4 regions of the Streptomyces sp. NBC_00341 genome follow, and region 4 is predicted to be linked to each of the others. Evidence: riboswitches for the same ligand, from Rfam matches in the RefSeq annotation. Region 4 holds a riboswitch; each other region holds the start of a gene.
The links. Region 4 has a riboswitch for cobalamin ahead of OG892_RS08045 (cobalamin biosynthesis protein). Riboswitches for the same ligand answer to the same signal wherever they lie in the genome.
Positions count from the first base shown of each region.

Region 1: another riboswitch for cobalamin. It lies ahead of OG892_RS27310 (ribonucleoside-diphosphate reductase subunit alpha); the one in region 4 lies ahead of OG892_RS08045 (cobalamin biosynthesis protein).
Region 2: another riboswitch for cobalamin. It lies ahead of metE (5-methyltetrahydropteroyltriglutamate--homocysteine S-methyltransferase); the one in region 4 lies ahead of OG892_RS08045 (cobalamin biosynthesis protein).
Region 3: another riboswitch for cobalamin. It lies ahead of OG892_RS33250 (iron ABC transporter permease); the one in region 4 lies ahead of OG892_RS08045 (cobalamin biosynthesis protein).

Region 1 is NZ_CP108002.1:6,025,981-6,031,477, reverse strand. It holds gene OG892_RS27325 (DUF3311 domain-containing protein) at 197-403, shown strand; gene mctP (monocarboxylate uptake permease MctP) at 400-2,028, shown strand; gene OG892_RS27315 (GNAT family N-acetyltransferase) at 2,143-2,655, shown strand; cobalamin riboswitch at 2,744-2,881, shown strand; gene OG892_RS27310 (ribonucleoside-diphosphate reductase subunit alpha) at 3,020-5,416, shown strand; gene OG892_RS27305 (ribonucleotide-diphosphate reductase subunit beta) at 5,416-5,497, shown strand, end outside.
Region 2 is NZ_CP108002.1:670,075-675,571, forward strand. It holds gene OG892_RS03070 (sirohydrochlorin chelatase) at 1-549, shown strand, start outside; gene OG892_RS03075 (lactonase family protein) at 629-1,699, opposite strand; gene OG892_RS03080 (FUSC family protein) at 1,804-3,315, opposite strand; cobalamin riboswitch at 3,626-3,843, shown strand; gene metE (5-methyltetrahydropteroyltriglutamate--homocysteine S-methyltransferase) at 4,007-5,497, shown strand, end outside.
Region 3 is NZ_CP108002.1:7,393,256-7,398,752, reverse strand. It holds gene OG892_RS33265 (S8 family serine peptidase) at 1-793, opposite strand, end outside; gene OG892_RS33260 (ABC transporter substrate-binding protein) at 1,018-2,049, opposite strand; gene OG892_RS33255 (ABC transporter ATP-binding protein) at 2,065-2,847, opposite strand; gene OG892_RS33250 (iron ABC transporter permease) at 2,847-3,956, opposite strand; cobalamin riboswitch at 4,058-4,204, opposite strand; gene OG892_RS33245 (alpha/beta hydrolase) at 4,386-5,497, shown strand, end outside.
Region 4 is NZ_CP108002.1:1,803,798-1,809,294, forward strand. It holds gene OG892_RS08030 (class II aldolase/adducin family protein) at 1-344, opposite strand, end outside; gene OG892_RS08035 (inorganic phosphate transporter) at 580-1,857, shown strand; gene OG892_RS08040 (hypothetical protein) at 1,870-2,103, shown strand; cobalamin riboswitch at 2,261-2,394, shown strand; gene OG892_RS08045 (cobalamin biosynthesis protein) at 2,545-3,558, shown strand; gene OG892_RS08050 (cobyric acid synthase) at 3,555-5,096, shown strand; gene OG892_RS08055 (putative cobaltochelatase) at 5,291-5,497, shown strand, end outside.

The DNA.
Region 1 (5,497 bases), 4.2 Mb from region 4:
CCACCCGCCCCCGAACGGACGACCGTTGCCGGACCGCAATGCGGACAGGGGGTGACGCTGGCCGGGACCCTCGCCTAGATTTCCTGCGCATTACATCGGTGATCAGCGAGGGGACGGAGTCGCCGCCATGCCGGAAGAACCAGAAGGAAAGCCAGCGGACCCAGGAGCAGGACCACCCACGGTCACACCCGTACGGGTGGTCATCGCCCTCTGCCTCATCGCGCCGTTCGTGGCGATGCTCTGGGTGAGTTCGTACGCCAAGATCGACCCGACCTTCATCGGCATCCCGTTCTTCTACTGGTACCAGATGCTCTGGGTGCTCATCTCGACCGCACTCACGATGATCGCGTACAAGCTGTGGCAGCGTGACCAGCGCGCCCGCAAGGGGGGTGCGTCCGCATGAAGGACGGCGTGAACGGCATCGCGCTCGGCGTCTTCATCTTCTTCTTCCTGGCCGTCACGGTCGTCGGCTTCATGGCCGCCCGCTGGCGCAAGGCGGAGAACGAGGCCAGCCTCGACGAATGGGGCCTGGGAGGACGGTCCTTCGGCACCTGGGTCACCTGGTTCCTGCTCGGCGGCGACCTCTACACCGCGTACACCTTCGTCGCCGTGCCCGCGGCGATCTACGCGGCCGGCGCGGCGGGCTTCTTCGCGGTGCCCTACACCATCCTGGTGTACCCGATGATCTTCACCTTCCTGCCGCGCCTGTGGTCGGTCTCGCACAAGCACGGCTACGTCACCACCTCGGACTTCGTCCGCGGCCGGTTCGGCTCCAAGGGGCTCTCGCTGGCCGTCGCGGTCACCGGCATCCTCGCCACCATGCCGTACATCGCGCTCCAGCTCGTCGGCATCCAGGCGGTGCTGGACGTGATGGGCGTCGGCGGCGGCGAGAACACCCACTGGTTCATCAAGGACCTGCCGCTGCTGATCGCGTTCGCTGTGCTCGCCGCGTACACGTACTCCTCGGGACTGCGCGCGCCCGCGCTGATCGCGTTCGTCAAGGACGGGCTGATCTACCTGGTCATCGCCGTGGCGATCATCTACATCCCGATCAAGCTCGGCGGCTTCGACGACATCTTCGCCGCCGCGCAAGAGAAGTTCAACGGCCCGCCGGGCTCCAAGCCGACCGGTGCGCTCGCGCCCGGCGTGGACGGCCAGTGGGGTTACGCCACGCTGGCGTTGGGCTCGGCGCTGGCGCTCTTCATGTACCCGCACTCGATCACGGCGACGCTCTCCAGCCGCAGCCGCAACGTGATCCGCCGCAACACCACGATCCTGCCGCTGTACTCGCTGATGCTGGGCCTGCTCGCGCTGCTCGGCTTCATGGCGATCGCCGCCGGGGTCAAGGTGGACAACGGCCAGCTGGCGATCCCGCAGCTGTTCGAGGACATGTTCCCCGACTGGTTCGCGGGCGTGGCGTTCGCCGCCATCGGCATCGGCGCCCTGGTCCCCGCGGCGATCATGTCGATCGCCGCGGCGAACCTGTTCACCCGGAACATCTACAAGGACTTCCTGAAGCCCGACGCGACCCCCGCCCAGGAGACCAGGATCTCCAAGCTGGTGTCGCTGCTGGTGAAGGTCGGCGCGCTCGCCTTCGTCCTCACCATGGACAAGACGGTCGCGATCAACTTCCAGCTGCTGGGCGGGATCTGGATCCTCCAGACGATGCCGGCCCTGGTCGGCGGCCTGTTCACCCGGTGGTTCCACCGCTGGGCGCTGCTCGCGGGCTGGGCGGTCGGCATGGTCTACGGGACGGCCGCCGCCTACGGGGTCGCCAGCCCCACCCAGGCGCACTTCGGCGGGTCCTCCAAGGAGATCCCGGGCATCGGCGAGATCGGCTACATCGGCCTGACGGCGTTCGTGCTGAACATCGTGGTGACCGTCGTCCTCACCTTCGTCCTGAACGCACTGAAGGCCCCTGCCGGGCTCGACGAGACCTCTCCCGGCGACTACACCGCGGACGCGGGCGACCCGGGCGTGAAGACGGAGCTCCCGCCGGCCACGGCCGGGGCCCCTGGCGGTCACTGACCGAGGTGAACGGGGAGCCGCACCCCGCCTGCGAGGGGGTGCGGCTCCCCGTTCGCGCGTCCGGGCGGAAAACCCCGTGCCACCGCCGCCCGGGGGTGCGGCAGACTCCCCTGCATGGACATAACCATCAGGCCGGTCGAGCCCGCCGAGTACGCCGCCCTCGGCGAGATCACCGCCGAGGCCTATCTCGGGGACGGGCTGCTGGACTTCGGCGCCGACGATCCGTACCTGGTACAGCTGCGCGACGTCCCCCGGCGGGCCGAGGAGGCCGAGGTGCTCGTCGCGGCGGACGCCCGGGGCCGCGTCCTCGGCGGGGTCACCTACGCGCCGCCGGGCAACCGCTGGGCCGATATCGCGGCGCCGGACGAGGCCGAGTTCCGGATGCTCGCGGTCTCCCGCGAGGCCCGCGGGGCCGGGGCGGGCGAGGCGCTCGTCCGGGCCTGCGTCGACCGCGCACGGGCCACCGCGGGGGTCACCGGGATCGTCCTGTCGACGCAGCCGGCCATGCGCGGGGCCCATAGGATCTACGGGCGCCTCGGCTTCGTCCGGACCCCGGAAAGGGACTGGTATCCGATCGAGGGACTCTCGCTCCTGACGTACCGCCTGGAGTTCCCGGCGGACTCCTGATCGGCCTCTCCTGACGGCCAGGCGACACGACACGGACGGTCTCCTGATCGGTCACGCGACACAACATGTGGGGGCTGCCTCATCCGGCGGCCCCCACATGTATGCTCGTGCTCGCTGTCGCCGCAGGGAAATCCGGTGCGAATCCGGAACTGTCCCGCAACGGTGTATTCGGTGTGCTTTTGTGCACCCCCGAGTCCGAGGACCTGCCGACAGCGCGTCCGGCTCGACCGAACCGGATGCCCAGACGTCCGGGCCTCGTGGATGGGCCGGTGGACGCCGCACGGAGTGCTGCCCCGACGGGGCCCCGCTCCGCCCGGCTGCCCCGCTCCCCCCCGGCCCAGAGCCGAGCGAGGGAGAGCACCACGTGACCATCGCGCCAGCCGATCCGGTTTCAGCGGCCGAATCAACGGGAACCACGAGCGACGGACCGGGCACCGCACTGCTGCGGACCCTCACCGCGCTCACCGCGGATCTGCCCGACACCGACCCCGGACGCGTCGCCGCCGCCGCGCTGCGCGGCCGCAACGCCCGGTCGGACGAGGCCGAGCTGCGCTCGCTGGCCACAGAGGCGGCCGCGGGCCTGATCTCCGAGGACCCCGCCTACTCCCGGCTCGCCGCCCGGCTGCTCACCCGCTCCATCGCGGACGAGGCCGCCGGGCAGGGCGCGACGTCCTTCTCCTCCTCGGTCGCCGTCGGACACCACGAGGGCCTGATCGCGGACCGCACCGCCGAGTTCGTGACGCTGCACGCCGCCGCCCTCGACGCCCTGGTGGGACAGGCGCTCGCCGACGGGGATGACGACCGCTTCGGCTACTTCGGACTGCGCACCCTGCACAGCCGCTACCTGCTGCGCCACCCGATCACCCGCCAGGTCGTCGAGACCCCGCAGCACTTCATGCTGCGGGTGGCCGCCGGGCTCGCGGAGGACAACTCAGAGCGCGCGCTGGACGAGGTCGCGGCCCTGTACCGGCTGATGAGCCGGCTGGACTACCTGCCCTCCTCCCCCACGCTCTTCAACTCCGGCACCCGGCACCCGCAGATGTCCTCCTGCTACCTGCTGGACTCGCCGCTGGACGAGCTGGACTCGATCTACGACCGCTACCACCAGGTGGCGCGCCTCTCCAAGCACGCGGGCGGCATCGGCCTCTCGTACTCCCGCATCCGGGCCCGCGGTTCGCTGATCCGGGGCACCAACGGGCACTCCAACGGCATCGTGCCGTTCCTGAAGACGCTCGACGCCTCCGTCGCGGCGGTCAACCAGGGCGGCCGGCGCAAGGGCGCCGCCGCCGTCTACCTGGAGACCTGGCACGCGGACATCGAGGAGTTCCTCGAACTGCGCGACAACACCGGTGAGGACCAGCGCCGCACGCACAACCTGAACCTGGCGCACTGGATCCCGGACGAGTTCATGCGCCGGGTCGACGCGGACGGAACCTGGTCGCTGTTCTCCCCGGCCGACGTGCCCGAGCTGGTCGACCTGTGGGGCGACGCGTTCGACGCCGCGTACCGCGCCGCCGAGGCCAAGGGCCTGGCCCGCAAGACCATGCCGGCCCGTGAGCTGTACGGCCGGATGATGCGGACCCTCGCCCAGACCGGCCAGGGCTGGATGACGTTCAAGGACGCCTCCAACCGGACCGCGAACCAGACCGCGGAGCCGGGCCGCGTCGTGCACTCCTCGAACCTGTGCACCGAGATCCTGGAAGTCACCGACGACGGCGAGACGGCCGTCTGCAACCTCGGCTCTGTCAACCTCGGCGCGTTCGTCGAGGGCGGCACGATCGACTGGGAGCGCCTGGACGCCACCGTGCGCACCGCCGTGACCTTCCTGGACCGGGTCGTGGACATCAACTTCTACCCGACCGAGCAGGCCGGGCGCTCCAACGCCCGCTGGCGGCCGGTGGGCCTGGGCGCGATGGGCCTCCAGGACGTCTTCTTCCAGCTGCGGCTGCCCTTCGACTCCCCCGAGGCGCGCGCCCTCTCCACGAAGATCTCCGAGCGCATCATGCTCGCCGCCTACGAGGCCTCCTGCGCGCTGGCCGAGCGGTCGGGTCCCCTTCCCGCCTGGTCCGAGACGCGGGCCGCACGCGGTGTGCTGCACCCCGACCACTACGACACCGAGCTGAACTGGCCGGAGCGCTGGGACGCGCTGCGCGCCCGGGTCGCGAAGACCGGCATGCGCAACTCGCTGCTCCTGGCCATCGCGCCGACCGCGACGATCGCCTCGATCGCGGGCGTGTACGAGTGCATCGAGCCGCAGGTCTCCAACCTCTTCAAGCGCGAGACGCTCAGCGGTGAGTTCCTCCAGGTCAACGCCTACCTGGTGGACGAGCTGAAGAAGCTCGGCGTGTGGGACGCGCGGACCCGGGAGGCGCTGCGCGAGGCGAGCGGCTCCGTGCAGGGCTTCGCCTGGATCCCCGAGGACGTGCGGGCGCTGTACCGCACCGCGTGGGAGATCCCGCAGCGCGGCCTGATCGACATGGCGGCGGCCCGTACGCCGTTCCTGGACCAGAGCCAGTCGCTGAACCTGTTCCTGGAGACGCCGACGATCGGCAAGCTCTCCTCGATGTACGCGTACGCCTGGAAGCAGGGGCTCAAGACGACGTACTACCTGCGCTCGCGCCCGGCGACGCGGATCGCGCGGGCCGCGTCCGGCCAGGCCGCTGCCGCCGCCCCCATTCCCGTACAGCAGGCCGCCGCACCCGACGCGGACGCGATCGCCTGCTCCCTCGAAAACCCCGAGTCCTGCGAGGCCTGCCAGTAATGAGCACCAACGAAAACAAGAACCTGCTGGACCCGGGCTTCGAACTGACCCTGCGGCCCATGCGCTACCCGGACTTCTACG
Region 2 (5,497 bases), 1.1 Mb from region 4:
GCGGGACCGGACAGCGCCCTCGTGCAGCGGATACGCCAAGCGATCACGGACAGTCAGGCACCGGCCGAGCTGACCGATGTGCTCGGCCCGCACCCGCTGCTCGCCGAGGCGCTGCACGTACGCCTGTCCGAGGCCGGTCTCGCCCGCGCCGACCGGGCGAGGCTGTTCACGGTGGCCACGGCCGCCGACGGGATCGTGCTGGCCACGGTCGGCGGCGAGGAGGCCGTGCAGGCGGCCGGGATCACCGGAATGCTGCTGGCCGCGCGGCTCGCGGTGCCCGTGATGGCCGCCGCGCTCGATGTCGAGGGTTCCGTCGCGTCGATCGCCGCGCAGCTGAGGGACTCCGGCTCGCTCCAGCTGGCGGTCGCGCCGTATCTGGTGGGGCCCGAGGTGGCCGAGGGGCTGCTGGACTCCGCCGTCAAGGACGCGGGCTGCGCGGCGGCAGAGCCGCTCGGCGCCTACCCCGCGATCGGCAAGCTGGTGATGTCGATGTACACCACGACGCTCGGCATCGCCGCTCCGGTGGCACAGGGGGCACAGGCCCTCTGATCCGTTCCGGGGTGCGTTCCGTTTCCTGACGGGCGCGTGGTGATGGGCCGGCCGGCCCATCACCACGCGCCCGTACCCGTCAGGCGAAGATCACACAGGAGGCCGCAGGAGCCTCCAGGGAGCCCTCCTGGACCGGGATACCGGTCTCCGGGTCCACGGCGAACCAGGCGACGTTCCCGGACCGCTCGTTGGCCGCGTACAGCCGTCGCCCGGTGGGGTCGAGCGCGAGGTCGCGCGGCCAGTGGCCGCCGCAGCTCACCGTGGTGACCAGGGAAGCCTTCTCCCCCGTGGCGTCGAGGCCGAGCACCGAGATGCTGTCGTGCCCCCGGTTGGCCGCCCAGAGGAACCGGCCGTCGTGCGAGACGACGACCTCGGACGCGTAGCTCGCCCCGGCGGCGTCCCCGGTCGCCTCCGCGGGCAGTACGGGCGTCTCGTCGACCGCTTCGAGGACTCCGGAGACGGCGTCCCACCGGCACACGGTGACCGTGGGTTCGAGCTCGTTCAGCACATAGGCGTGAGCGCCGTCGGGGTGGAAGGCGAGATGGCGTGGTCCGGTACCCGGCCGCAGCACCGTCTCCCCGTGCGGGCGCAGCGCTCCGGTGCCCGGGTCGAGCGCGCAGACCCGTACCGAATCGGTTCCGAGGTCGACGCTGAGCACCCAGTTCCCCGAGGGGTCGGGGAGCACCTGGTGGGCGTGCGGGCCCTCCTGGCGGGCGGCGTCCGGCCCGCTGCCCTCGTGCTGGAGCACGCTGTCGGCGGCGCCGAGCGAGCCGTCCGCGCCCACCGGCAGCACGGTGACGCTGCCGGAGCCGTAGTTGGCGGTCAGCAGTCGGCCGCCGGCAAGCGCGAGGTGGGTGGGGCTGTCCCCGTCCACCGGCCGGAGGGCGCCGATCACCCGGGGTATGTCCTGGGTGACGTCAAGAGCCGCGGCCGCTCCCGGCTCGCTCTCGCTGACCGCGTACAGGACCGCGCCATCGGGGCCCCCGCCCCGGCCCAGTACCAGGTAGGAGGGGTTGGGCACGGAATCCGTAGCGCCCAGGACGGTGAGCGCCCCGGTCTCCTGGTCCACGGCGGCGACGGTGATGCCCCGCCCGCCCGCCGAGGTGAAGGACCCGATGAATGCCCGTCCGGCACCGTTGCTGCTGTCCACCGCACTGCCTTTCTCCGCCGACTGATCGCGACAGTGGGGACCGTCGCGATCTTCCGCGGCGACGGTAGCAGTGCGGTGGGTGGTCTGGACCAAAGGGTGCGGTATCAGGCCGCGGCCAGCGGGGCCCTAGGCGGGCTGTGCAGCGGCGCGGCCAGTTCGGCCAGCGCGCGCTCCAGGCCGTGCAGATGGGCGAGGGCGGGTTCCGTCTCCGCGGCGTGCGCCGGATGTCCTGCGGCCAGCGGAGTGCGGGCCGGCCGCTCGGGGGCCGTCAGCGCTTCCACCGCGCTCTCGACGCGCCAGCAGGCGGCGGCGAGCCGGGCGTCGTGCGAGGCTTCCGGGTCGGCGGCGACGGAGGCCAGTCCGCGCACCTCGCGCGCGCAGTCGTCGAGCAGCGCGAGCACCTGCCGGGCCCGTGCCTTGCGGGCCCTCATCGGGTTGAGCGGATGCACCAGCGGCGCCAGCGACAGCCGTACCCGGCCGAGGATGGCCTCCAGTTCGGCGACGTGCCGGGGCGGGTCGGCGTCCTCGCTTCCCGCGAGCCGGGCAGCGGCCTGAGCCGTGCAGGTGTGCACGCACCGCAGCGCCCGCTCCACCCAGGCCTCGGTCACCGAGTGCGTGGTCACCGGCAGCACGAACAGCACCGCGAGTACGGCGCCGAGCGCACCGGCCCCCGTCTCGGTGACCCGGAGCACCAGCAGTCCCGCGTCGAGCACGCCGAGCAGCCCGTACAGCATGCTCGCCATCACGGTGACGGCCAGCATCATCCAGGTGTAGGAGACGGCGGCGGTGTAGAAGATCCCGAACACGCCCACCGCCACGACGGCGGCCGCCACCACCGGCTCGTGGTGCAGCGGTACCGCCACGGCGAAGCCCAGCCCGATACCGAGCACGGTCCCCAGGAACCGCCTGAATCCGCGCACGACGGTCTCGCCGCGCGAGGTCGTGGCCACGAACACCCACCAGGTGGCGCCGACCGCCCAGTACCAGCGCTGGTCCGAGAGCAGTTGCCCCACCGCGAGGGCGAATCCCGCGCCCAGGGTCGCCTGTACGGCCTGCCGCGTCGTGATCCGCCGCAGCCCCGCCGCTCCCGTGGGAAGGCCGGCCGCCACGGGGGCCGCGATCCGGCGCTCGTAGCACCACACCCCGAACCGCACCAGCGATGACGCGACGAGCGACAGCAGCACGGCCGCGTACAACTCGGGCAGCCGGCCGGGCACGGTGTGCAGGAACTGGGCGGAGAAGTAGGCCATGAAGGCGAATACGCCCAGCGAGTGCCCGCGCGGCCCCCACCGCCGCGCGTACACCCCCGCCCCCACGACGGCGAGGAACGCCAGGTCGCGGGCGACGGGCACATCGTGCAGCACGGCGGCGAGCGTGAGCACCGGGAGGCCGACGACGGGGAGCAGCGCGGTCGTCGTCGCCTGCCCGCGCACGGTCGGGTCGGTCACCGTGAACAGGGCGAGCAGCGCGGCCAGGCCTCCCGTGATGGCCGCCACCAGAGAGTGTCCGACCGCCCCGCACAGCGCGACGGCGAGCCCGATGCCGAGCACGGCCCGGGACGCGAACCGCAGCCGGATCCGTCCGGGATCGTGTGCGACGAACGCCCTCTTCAGCAAGTCGCCTCGCCCCTTTCGCGCATGGCACCAGCGCAGACATGAGAAAGGCGCCACAGAGATCCCCGAGGGACCCGCAGCGCCATTGACAGCCACATCTCAACACCTGGGGGGCTAATGGTTCAACTTGGACCCATCCCTATGGGCCAATGGCCCAGCTATCTCGCATTCCGTGCGACCACAGCAGAGCCAACGGACCAGCCTGAGGACCGGCAGGCCCCGGAGGCGAAACACGCCACCTCGCAGCAAGGTCTTCGCCCCCTTCCACATCCCGGATGGTGAACAGCGGTGCCGCAGGGGCGGTCCACCCTCTAGGCTGGCCGGTGCAGCTGGTTCGCCCTGTCCGCCAGACAGACGCGTCGCAAGAGGGAACCCGGTGTGAATCCGGGACTGCCCCGCAGCGGTAAGTGGGAACGACCGCCGTCATACGCACTGGATCCGTTCGGATCCGGGAAGCGACGGCCAGTAGGAGTCTGCCCCCGGCAGACGAGCCCACGAGTCCGAAGACCTGCCCGTTGCCCGCACCCGAACCCTCGGACGCGGATATCCCGGTGACCTCGTGGGCGGGTCGGCGTACGTATCCAGACGGAGAATCCGCGCCGAGGCGTGTGCGATATCCGTCCGGTTCGTCATCCCTTCGCGTCCGTGTCCCGTCTCCGGGATGTTCAGGAGTCATCTCGCGAAGGAGATTTCCGTGACACCCAAGCCCGCAGCCGCGGCAGCACGAGCCACCGTCTACGGCTACCCCCGCCAGGGCCCGAACCGGGAACTGAAGAAGGCCGTCGAGGGGTACTGGAAGGGCCGCGTCACCGCCGGCGCCCTGCGGGAGACGGCGGCAGAACTGCGCCGGTCCAGCTGGAAGCAGTTGGCGGACGCCGGCGTCCATGAGGTCCCGACCGGTGACTTCTCGTACTACGACCACGTCCTGGACACCAGCGTCATGGTCGGCGCGGTCCCGCAGCGGCACCGTGCGGCCGTCGCCGCCGACGCGCTCGACGGGTACTTCGCGATGGCTCGCGGCACCCAGGACGTGGCGCCGCTGGAGATGACCAAGTGGTTCGACACCAACTACCACTACCTCGTCCCCGAACTCGGTCCGGACACCGTCTTCAGCGCCGACTCCACCAAGCAGGTCACCGAGCTCAGGGAGGCCGTCGCGCTCGGGCACAGCGCCCGGCCGGTGCTCGTCGGCCCGGTCACCTACCTTCTGCTGGCCAAGCCCGCCCCCGGGGTGGCGGCCGGCTTCGAGCCGCTCACCCTGCTGGACCGGCTGCTGCCGGTGTACGCGGAGGTGCTCGCCGATCTGCGCGCCGCCGGCGCGGAGTGGGTGCAGATCGACGAACCCGCCCTGGTCCAGGACCGCACCCCGGCCGAGCTGAACGCCGCCGCCCGCGCCTACCGCGACCTCGGCGGCCTCACCGACCGGCCCAGGCTCCTCGTCGCCTCCTACTTCGGGCGGCTCGGCGAGGCACTCCCCGTCCTGGCGAAGGCCCCGGTCGAGGGTCTGGCACTGGACTTCACCGATGCCGCCGCCGCCAACCTCGAAGACCTCGCCGCCGTCGGCGGGCTTCCCGGCAAGCGCCTCGTCGCGGGTGTCGTCAACGGCCGCAACATCTGGATCAACGACTACGAGAGGTCCCTCTCGACCCTCGCCACCCTCCTCGGCCTCGCCGACCGGGTCGACGTGGCCGCGTCCTGCTCCCTTCTGCACGTCCCGCTCGACACCGCGCCGGAGCGGGACATCGACCCGCAGATCCTTCGCTGGCTCGCCTTCGCCGAGCAGAAGACCGCCGAGATCGTCACGCTCGCGAAGGGACTGGCCCGGGGCACCGGCGCGATCACCGCCGAGATCGCCGCCAACCGCGCCGACCTCGCGTCCCGCGCCAACTCCCCGATCACCCGCGACCCCGCCGTCCGGGCCAGGACGGCGGCCATCACTGACGCCGACGGCCGCCGCTCCCAGCCGTACACCGCACGCGCCGCCGCCCAGCGGGCCCACCTCGGGCTGCCGCTGCTGCCGACCACCACCATCGGCTCGTTCCCGCAGACGAACGAGCTGCGCACCGCCCGCGCCGATCTCCGCGCGGGACGGATCGACACGGCCGGCTACGAGGAGCGGATCAGGGCCGAGATCGGGGAGGTCATCGCCTTCCAGGAGAAGACCGGCATCGACGTCCTGGTGCAC
Region 3 (5,497 bases), 5.6 Mb from region 4:
GGTCCTCGGCGTCCTGGCCGTTGACGAACACCTTGGTCCGCGTGATCCGGCCGGCGAGGTCCGGGTGGTCCGCGTCCGCTCCGGTGTCCAGGACGGCGACCTTGACGCCGGAACCGTCGAGCCCCGCCTTGTGGGCGGCGCCCGCCCCGGTGAGCGGGACGGTCGGGGTGGGAGGTGCGCCAGTGGCGGAGCCCCTGACCTTGGCGTCCAGCCAGATCTTGGCGACACCGCCGGACGAGCGGGCCGAAGCCTTCACCGGGGTCAGGTCCTGCCAGGCGTCGGCGGCGGTGTCCTTGGCGACGGCGAGGCCGGCGCCGCCGATGGAGTCGAGCGTGGCGGTGGTCCGCGTCCCCGGACTGGCGGTGCGCGGCGCGCGGCCGCCCCCGTACTCGACGATCACCGGCACGGTGGCGGAGTGCGCGTCGTCGTAGCCGTCCGCAACGAGTCCGCCGATGTCGAAGAGCTGTGCGTCGACGAGCCCGGTGTCCACCAGCTTCTCGACGCCCTGGGGGAAGACGTAGGTACGGGTGCCGTCCTGCCAGACGGCGGCGGGGTGGTCGGCGCTGTCCACGGGGCGTGGCGCGGCGGACAGGATCCGGCCGTCGGGGGCCACGCGTGCGTCGACCACGTCACCGGTGATCAGGGTGACGGTCGCGGTGCGGGCGGCCGTGGCGCCCGTGCCGGTCGGCGGGGCGGGCGCGGTCACGGCGTGTGCCGCGGGTATCGCGGCGGCCAGCAGAGCGACGGTCGCGAGGCCGGCAGCCGTGGACCGCCAGGGTCGGGTGCGTCTCACAGGACAGCTCCTGGTCCAAAGGGGTGTTGGACCAGCAGCGTCGCCAATTCGCCCTCTCGGTGGGCGTTTTGGGGCTGGCGAGTGACCGCCATGACGTAATCCCGACACCGATGGCGCCTCATCGGAGGTTCGCGGGGTTCGTCGCCCCGGGCACCGCCGGCCCCCGGTGGCGGGGGCCGGCGAGCAGCCGCAGCCACCCGCCACCGCCACCGGTCAGCGGCAGGTCAGCTCCGGGTCTTCCGCAGATCTGCCGCGAGTGAGGCGATGGCTGCGGGATTGCGCGGGCTCTCGACGAGGTCCACGTAGTCGAGGACGACGATGCGGTCGTTCTTGATCGCCGACACATTGGCCAGCGGCGGATAGGACTTCAGGAACTTCCGCTTCTGCTCCGCACTCGTGTCCCCGTAGTTGTTGATGACGATCACCTCGGGGTCCCGCTCGACGACGGTCTCCCATCCCACCGTCGTCCAGGTGTCCTTGAGGTCCTTCATGACGTGATCGCCGCCGGCCCTGGTGATGATGTCGTGCGGTCCGGCGTAGGCGCCCGAGGTCAGCGGCTTGTCCCGGCCGTCGTCGTAGAGGAACACCCTCGGCCGGTCGGCGCCCTTCAGGGCGGTCGCCTGTGCCTGGGCCACTTCCTTCCGGAACCGTGCGATCAGGGATTCGGCACGCTTCTCGACGTCAAAGATCTTCCCCAGGTTCCGGAGATCGGTGTAGAGCGCGTCGAGTGGCGGCATCACTCCTCGCGCCTTCCCCTGCCCGTTGCGGCACGACTCGCTCAACAGGTAGGAGTCGATGCCCACCTTCTTCAGGGCTGCCGGGGTGAATCCGTCGCCCTCGTTGAAGCCGTAGTTCCAGCCCGCGAAGACCAGGTCGGCGCGTGCGTCGAGGACGAGTTCCTTGTTGATCGTCTCCTTGGACAGCCAGGCGGTCTTCCGGTAGCCGCCCTTCCAGGGGACGGATGTCAGATCGCCCTTGTCGTCGGGCATCACATAGCCCGCCATATGGTCTTCGAGTTCCAGGGCGAACATGATCTCGGTGATACCGACGTCGTTGGTGACCACGCGCTGCGGCGCCTTGTCGTAGGTCTTCTTCTCACCGCAGTTCTCGACGGTCACCGGGTAGTGGCCTCCGGCCGCGGGTGCGCTCCTGTTGTCGTTCCCGTCCTGCGGGGTGATCTCGGCGCCGCAGCCGCTGAGGGCCATGACAGCGGCGAGGGCGAGGCCGAGTGCGGAGGGACGTATCGGGCTGGGCATGGTGGCAGTGCTTCCTTAGGAAGGGTCGACGGGGAGGAGGCGGTCGAAGATCAGCTGTACGGCGCCGGTCTCCGGGTGCGGTACTCGATGCGCCCGGACGCCGAAGACCTCGGCCAGCAGCTCAGGGGTGAGTACGTCGTGCGGGGCGCCCGACGCGACGATCCGGCCCCGGTCGATGACATGGAGGACGTCGCAGTGGAGCGCGGCGAGATTGAGGTCGTGCAACGCCGTGAGCACGGTCAGTCCGCTGGCCCGTACCAGGGCCAGCACCTCCAGCTGCTGGGCGATGTCCAGGTGGTTGGTGGGTTCGTCGAGCACCAGTGCCCGTGGCTGCTGCGCCATGGCGCGGGCGATCAGGACCCGCTGCTTCTCGCCTCCGGACAGGGTCAGGAAGCCCCGGTCGGCCAGGTGGCCGGCCCCGACCTCCGCCAGCGCCGCCTCACACGTGCGCCGGTCCTCCTCGGACGCACGGGCCGTCGGTCCCTGGTGCGGCATCCTTCCCATCGCCACGATCTCGGCGACGGTGAAGTCGAACTCGTGACTCGACTCCTGGGGAAGCGCGGCCAGTCGGCGGGCGCTCTCCCGCGGGCTCAGGGCGTGCAGGTCCTCGCCACCGATCCGGACGGTGCCGGCGGAGGGGCTCAGGGCCCGGTAGACACAGCGCAACAGCGTTGACTTCCCGCTGCCGTTGGGCCCCACCAGGCCGACGAGCTGACCCGCGCCCGCCCGCAGCGTGATCTCCTCCACCAGCCGCGCGCCGGCGATCTCGACCGTCAGCGCGTCGATATCGATCCGCATCACGCGCCCCCGAAGGTGTAGGAGCGGCGGCGCATGAGCAGGATGAAGCACGGTACGCCGATCATCGCGGTCAGTACGCCGAGCGGCAGTTCGGCCGGGGCGAGCAGCACCCGCGAGAGGATGTCCACCCAGATCAGCAGGACGGCGCCCGCGAGCGGTGCGACGGCCAGCAGACGGCGGTGATCCGCGCCGACCAGCATGCGCGCGGCGTGCGGGACCATGAGCCCGACGAAGCCGATCGCGCCGCTCACCGCCACCAGTGCCCCGGTGACCGCGGCGGAGACCAGGAACAGCTCCTTGCGCAGTCTCCCGGCGTCCACTCCCAGCGCGGCGGCGGTCTCGTCACCCATCGCCAGGGCATTGAGCCGGCGCGCCGACCACCAGAGGTGGGCGAGGCCGCCGATCGTGGCGCCCGCGGCGATCGGTACGGAGGACCAGGTGGCGCCCCCGAGGCTGCCCAGCATCCACATCATCGCGGAGCGGGCGGCCTCGCCCCGCTCCGCGGCGAACACCATGAACGTCGTGATGGCCGAGAAGCCGTAGTACATCGCCGTGCCCGTCAGGACCAGGCGCAGCGGGGTCAGTCCGCGCGCGGTGCGGGCGACCGCGTACACGAGCATCATCGCGAGGAGTGCGGCGAGGAAGGCTGCCGTGGACAGCGCCCAGACGCCGAATGCGCCGAAGACCCCGAAGATGAGCACGGCGTTGGCACCGACGGCCGCGCCGGAGGAGATGCCGAGGACGAACGGGTCGGCGAGGGCGTTGCGGACCATGGCCTGCACCGCGACGCCGATCGCGGACAGTCCGGCTCCGACGACCGCGGCCAGCAAGGCTCGTGGAAAGCGCAGCTCCCACACGATGGTGTACCCGGCAACTTCGCCGGGAGCGATCCGCTGTCCCGTCAGGCCGGCCCACAGGTAGCGCGACACCTCTCCCCAGGAAATCCCGGAGGCACCGATTCCGGCGCCGCAGACCAGGGAGAGCGGCAGCAGGGCACACAGCGTGATCACCAGCAGGGGCAGGGGAACGCGCCGGGGAGGGGCGGGCCCGCCACCGGCGCGCGCCGCGCGCGAGGGCGGGGCTGGTATGCGTTCGAGGGGAGTGACCACGTTCGGATCGCTTTCACCTCAGGCCGTGCGTCTGCACGATCGAAGGAGCGGCCCGGACGCGAGGCGCCCTGTGCAGCACCTCTCGCAGTCCACGGCGAATTGACAGGAGCTTTCACCGCCGCGGGTAATCGGGCTCGCGGAGCCATCAGGACGGCTCCGCCTACCGTTGCGGGTCAGCGCCGGAATTCGACCGGACTTCCCCCGCGGGGCGTGAGCAGCTTACGGGTACGGCACGGACCCCTCCTTATCTGGGCCCCCGCGCCCCGATCGCCCCCGATCCCCCTGAACGGTCCCCGAGCGGTCCCTGACCCGACCCGGAGAAGCCCCTGATGCGGGCACCACACGGGCGACGGCGCACCTAACGTGACGGCGGGTGCCCCGGCCGGGTCCGCACGCCTGACACAACCGCTCTCCTCGCAAGGAGGATCCATGCCGTTCAGGGACAGATCTGCGCTGCGGCTCGTCGCCGCACGGGGCACGGCCACGGCCGTGGCCGCTGCCACGACCGCCGTCGCCGGCCTCGCCGCCGCTCCCGCGGTCCACGCGTCGCCGCCCGCGACGGCGGCCCTGCGGTGGGCACCGTGTGCCGCCCCGGCGAAACCGGGAGCCGAGTGCGCCACGCTTTCGGTGCCGGTCGACTGGGACCGCCCCGACGGGCCGAGACTCGACCTGGCCGTGGCCCGCCGCAAGGCCACCGAACCCGGGGCACGCGTCGGCTCGATGGTGTTCGGCCCCGGCGGGCCGGGCGACTCGGGTGTGGAGAGGGTGGTGAGCGGGATCAACCGGTTCAGCCCCGAGGTCCGCCGCAGGTTCGACATCGTCAGCTTCGACCCGCGCGGCGTGGGCGGCAGCAACCCGGTGACCTGCTCCGGTGACCTGCTCGCCGAACGGCCGTCACCGGAGCTGAGGAGCCAGGCCGACTTCGACGCCACCCTGGCGTACAACAGGCGGCTCCGCGCCGACTGCCGGGCCCGTACCGGCCCGGTGTTCGAGCACCTCGACACCGGGCAGACGGTCCGTGACCTGGACGCGCTGCGGGCCGCCCTCGGCGAGCGGAAACTGACCTTCTACGGGAGCTCGTACGGCACGCTGCTCGGCGCCCAGTACGCCGAGACCTACCCGCGGCGCGTGCGCGCGATGGTGCTGGAGAGCGTGATGGACCACAGCGTCGCGGCCACCCGTGAGTTCCTGCGCTCGGAGGCGGCCGCGGCGCAGGACTCGTTCCAGGAGTTCGTGAAGTGGTGCGCCGGTGCGGCGGACTGCGCGCTGCACGGCCGCGACGTCCGCGCCGTCTGGCAGGGCCTGCTGGCCCGCGCCGCACGCGGCGAGCTGGCGGACCCGGACAGTCCGGGGAGGTCACTGTCGGCTTCGGACCTGGTCAACAAGTACGCGTTCCGGAGGTTCTACGAGGCCGACTACGCGGGACTGGCCACGGTGATCGCGGGGATGGAGGCGAGCAAGCCGCTGCCGGCATCACCCACCGGGACAGCGCCGCTGCCGCCGGCCACCCCGGTCTTCTGCTCGGACTGGCAGCTGCCGGT
Region 4 (5,497 bases):
ACGACGGCGGCCGCCGCCGTGTTCCGGTAGACCGCGAGATGGAGCGGAAGTTCGCTGGTCGGGGCCAGCTCACCGAGGACCTGGTTGCCCTCCAGATCGACGCCGACCGCGTCCTCTGGGCGGAGCCGGTCGTACGGCACACCGCTCGGGGTGACCAGGACGGTGCCGCCCACCCGCGCGGAGACGTTGCCCGAGGTGCCGACGACCAGTCCGTCGGCCGCCGTCCTGCGGGCGGTGGCGACGACCGCGCCCCAGGCCCGTTCGATGTCTCCGGCGTGGTCGGTGGCACCGGTGTGTTCGATGTGCCCGGCGTGTTCGACCGGATCCTGCCGCTGATCGCTCATACGAAGATCCTTTCAACTGATGAGCGGTCCATGATTCCGTCTCCCGCCGGAGACCGGCCGGCCCCGGATTCGGGGCCCACACCGCCCCCTGCCCGCCCCGACCTGTCGGACCACGGCCAAACAGAGCGACGCCCCTCCGATTGGGGTCACCGCAACGCCCTGTTCAGTTCATCTTCCGTTCACCCAGGTTGCCTACGTTCCTCGTGCCACTGACGTCGAACGATTGCCTGGGTAAATGGAACACATCACGCTGCTGCTCGCGATTGTGATCGTGACAGCTCTAGTGTTCGATTTCACGAACGGTTTCCACGACACCGCCAACGCGATGGCGACCACCATCTCGACCGGCGCACTCAAACCCAAGACAGCGGTGGCGATGTCCGCCGTTCTCAACCTCGTCGGCGCGTTCCTGTCGGTGGAGGTCGCCAAGACGATCTCCGGCGGGATCATCAATGAGAACGGCCTCAGAACCGAGGTCATCTTCGCGGCGCTCGTCGGCGCCATCCTGTGGAATCTGCTGACCTGGCTGGTCGGGCTCCCGTCCAGCTCCTCGCACGCCCTCTTCGGCGGTCTGATCGGCGCCGCGGTGATGTCCGCGGGCTGGTCGTCGGTCGACGGCGGCACCGTCGTCACCAAGGTGCTGCTCCCCGCGGTCGCCGCCCCGATCGTCGCCGGACTGGCCGCGCTGCTGGCCACCAAGCTGACCTACCGGATCGGCGGGAAGGTCCAGGGCGGCGCCCAGGAGAAGGCGACCGCCAAGGGCTACCGCGCCGGACAGATCGCCTCCGCCGGGCTGGTCTCCCTCGCCCACGGCACCAACGACGCACAGAAGACGATGGGCATCATCACCCTGGCCCTGGTCACCGGCGGAGTCCTGTCCCCCGGTTCGAACCCGCCGGTCTGGGTCATCGTCAGCGCCGGAATGGCCATCGCGCTCGGCACCTACCTCGGCGGCTGGCGCATCATCCGCACCATGGGCAGCGGCCTCACCGAGCTCAAGCCGCCGCAGGGCTTCGCCGCCCAGACCAGTGCGGCCACGGTCATCCTGGCCTCCTCGCACCTCGGCTTCTCCCTCTCCACCACCCAGTCCTGCTCCGGCGCCGTGATGGGCGCCGGACTCGGCCGCCGGGGCGGTGTGGTCCGCTGGTCCACCGCCACCCGGATGTTCATCGCGTGGGGTCTGACGCTGCCGGCCGCCGGTCTGGTCGGCGCGGGGGCGGAGTTCCTCACCAAGCAGGGCACCTGGGGTGTCGTACTCGTCGCCGTACTGCTGATCGCGGGCTCCGGAGCGATCTGGGTCCTGTCCCGCCGCAAGCCGGTCGGCCAGGACGATGTCGCACCCGGCGCCCAGGACGGCGCTCCGGTCACCGGGGACGCCGAACCCGCGGGCGTCATCACCACCGCCATCGCGGCCGTCAGCCCGCCGCCCACCGCGGCCGCCCAGGCCCACGACCTCACCGCCACCATCCCGGCCCCGTCCGTAGCCGACCCGGCACGACCCGCCACGGTGTAAGGAAGATCCTCCATGAACATCGACTGGGCAGCCCTCGGCACCGTCTTCGGCGTCTCTCTCGTCGCCACCGTCGCACTGGTGGGCCTCTTCACCCTGGGCATCGCCGGCCTCTCCAGGCAGCCGGAACCGGCCGAGCAGGGCGGGCAGTCCGGCGGGTCCCTGATGCTCGCCCGCGCGGGCGCGTACGTCTGCTTCGGACTGTGCGCGGCGGCGGTGGCCTACGGGATCTACCTGATCGTCGCCTGATCCACAGCCCCTGATCCGTCCGCCGCGTCGGGCCGGCCGCACCTCGGGTGCGGCCGGCCCGATGTGCGTCTCAGCACACTGCACCGTCGCAGGTCAACGGTAGGTTGACTGGCGTTCGCGGAGCGTGGTGGACTGCCGGAGCCATTACGGCGACAGCAGAGGAAGCCGGTGCGAATCCGGCGCGGTCCCGCCACTGTCACCGGGGAGCAGTCCCCCACCACCGGAAGTCACGGTCCACGCCGAGTGGGCTGGAAGACCGGGGGAACTGCGGATCCGGGAGCCAGGAGACTCTCGTCGCCGGTCACGTCGAACCAGGGCGCGGACCCTGAGTGAGGACATATCGCCATGCCCGGCCGCCGTGCGCCCGTCTCCGTGTCTCCCCTTCGACCAGCACCAGCCGCCCGCGCGAAGGCCCTTCGAGGCGCGACGGCCGGCTGAACCGTGCGTGCCGATCGCATTTTCGCGTACGGCGCCACGGCCGGTCTGATCGGTGATCTGCTGCTCGGTGATCCCCGCCGGGGACATCCGGTCGCCGCCTTCGGGCGCGCCGCGGCAGGCGTCGAACACCGTCTGTGGCGCGACCACCGCGGGTGGGGCGCCCTGCACACCCTGGTCTGCGCCGGAGGCGCCGCCGGCGGTGCCGCACTGGCCTCCCGAGCCCTGCGCCGCCGTCCCGCCGCCTCCGTCGCGCTGACCGCCGCCGCCACCTGGTCCGTCGTCGGCGGTACGTCGCTGGGGCGCGAGGCCCGGTCCATCGGCGGCGCGCTGGCCGCCGGGGACCTCGGCCTGGCGCGGGAGCGGCTGCCCCATCTGTGCGGCCGCGACCCGCAGTCCCTGGACGGACCGCAGATCGCCCGCGCGGTGGTGGAGTCCGTCGCGGAGAACACCTCCGACGCCGTGGTCGGCGCCCTGGTGTGGGGTGCGCTGGGCGGGGTCCCCGGACTCGTCGGCTTCCGGGCCGCCAACACCCTGGACGCGATGGTCGGCCACCGGTCGCCCCGCTACCTGCGCTACGGCTGGGCCTCCGCCCGCCTCGACGACCTCGTGGGCTGGCCGGGCGCCCGGCTCACGGCCCTGCTCGCCGTCGCCGCCGGCGGCCGGCCCCGGGGCGCGCTGCGGGCCTGGCAGGCGGATGCCGCCAAGCACCCGAGCCCCAACGCGGGCCCTGTGGAGGCCTCGTTCGCGGGCGCGCTCGGCGTACGGCTCGGCGGCACCCTCGCCTACGGCGGCCGGGTCGAGCACCGCCCCGTGCTCAACGGCGAGGCGGGCCGGGCCGTGGAGACCGAGGACATCGAACGCGCCGTACGGCTGTCGCGCCGGATCGGGGTGCTGGCCCTCGGCGTCAGCGTGGCGGCCCGGCTGGGCGTGGGCGCCGCCGCACGACGGATCACCTCGACGCGCGGCCCGGGGACTCCTGCCCCGGGTGCGCGCACCTCAGGACGGAGACCGACATGAGCGGCGGACTGCTGGTCGCCGGTACCACCTCCGACGCGGGCAAGAGCGTCGTCACGGCGGGCATCTGCCGCTGGCTGGTGCGCCGGGGGGTGAAGGTCGCGCCGTTCAAGGCGCAGAACATGTCCCTCAACTCCTTCGTCACCCGCGAGGGCGCCGAGATCGGCCGGGCCCAGGCCATGCAGGCCCAGGCCGCCCGGGTGGAGCCGACCGCGCTGATGAACCCGGTGCTGCTCAAGCCCGGCAGCGACCGCTCCAGCCAGGTCGTCCTGATGGGGCGCGCGATCGGCGAGATGAGCGCCCGCGGCTACCACGGCGGCAGGCAGGAGCAGTTGCTGTCCACCGTCGTGGACTGCCTGGAGCAGCTGCGGTCCACGTATGACGCGGTGATCTGCGAGGGCGCGGGCAGTCCGGCCGAGATCAACCTCCGGCGCACGGACATCGTGAACATGGGCATCGCACGGGCGGCGCGCTTCCCGGTGGTGGTCGTCGGGGACATCGACCGGGGCGGGGTCTTCGCGTCGTTCTTCGGTACGACGGCGCTGCTGGCCGCGGCGGACCAGGAGCTGATCGCCGGCTACCTGGTCAACAAGTTCCGCGGTGACGTGTCACTGCTGGAGCCGGGCCTGGACATGCTGCTCGGTCTCACCGGGCGTCCCACGTACGGGGTGCTGCCGTTCGCCCACGGCCTCGGCATCGACGAGGAGGACGGGCTGCGGGTCTCGCTGCGCGGCACCGTACGCGAGTCGGTCGTCGCACCGCCGCACGGCGAGGACATCCTGCGCGTCGCCGTGTGCGCCGTCCCGCTGATGTCCAACTTCACCGACGTGGACGCGCTCGCCGCGGAACCCGGCGTCGTCGTGCGGTTCGTGGACCGCCCGGAGGAGCTGACCGACGCCGACCTCGTCATCGTGCCCGGCACCCGGGGCACCGTGAAGGCGCTGGCCTGGCTGCGCGAGCGCGGGCTCGCCGACGCGCTGCGGCGGCGCGCCGCGGAGGGCCGCCCGGTGCTCGGCATCTGCGGCGGCTACCAGATCCTCGGCGAACACATCGAGGACGAGGTGGAGTCGCGCGCCGGGCAGGTCGACGCGCTCGGGCTGCTGCCCGTCCGCGTCCGGTTCGACCGCGAGAAGACGCTCGCCCGGCCGGTCGGTGAGGCGCTCGGCGCCCCCGTGGAGGGGTACGAGATCCACCACGGCGTCGCGGACGTACGCGGCGGCGAGCCGTTCCTCACCGACGGGCAGGGACAGCGGCTCGACGGCTGCCGGTCAGGCGCGGTGTGGGGCACCCACTGGCACGGCTCGCTGGAGAGCGACGCGTTCCGCCGCCGTTTCCTGACCGAGATCGCGCGGGCCGCGGGGCGCCGCTTCGTCCCCGCCCCCGACACCTGCTTCGCCGCACTGCGCGAGGAGCAGCTCGACCTCCTCGGCGACCTCATCGAGGAACACGCGGACACCGACGCGCTGTGGCGGCTCATCGAGTCGGGCGCGCCCGCGGGACTCCCTTTCATCCCGCCGGGGGCGCCCACGGTGCCCGCATGAACGTTCTGCGAGCGAGGCTCCGGATGGGCCCTTGGCGATCCCCGCTAGGGCGGGGATCAAAGCAGCAGTTCCACTAAGTGGTCGTGCAGGAGCGGAACATCCCCGTGCCGACGGGGAACAGGCCCAAATTCTAGGGGTGCGAAGGAGTCGCGCCTCTCCATGCGAACCTCAGCCACTCGAAGGAGTGATGTGGTATGACCAGGCCATACCCGTTCACCGCAGTCGTCGGGCAGGACAGTCTTCGACTCGCTCTGCTACTCAACGCGATTAGCCCAGCCGTGGGCGGGGTGCTCGTGCGCGGCGAAAAGGGGACAGCGAAGTCAACCGCCGTCCGAGCACTCACAGCCCTTCTGCCAGAGATCGACGTCGTCCCCGGCTGCCGCTTTTCGTGCGCTCCGGAT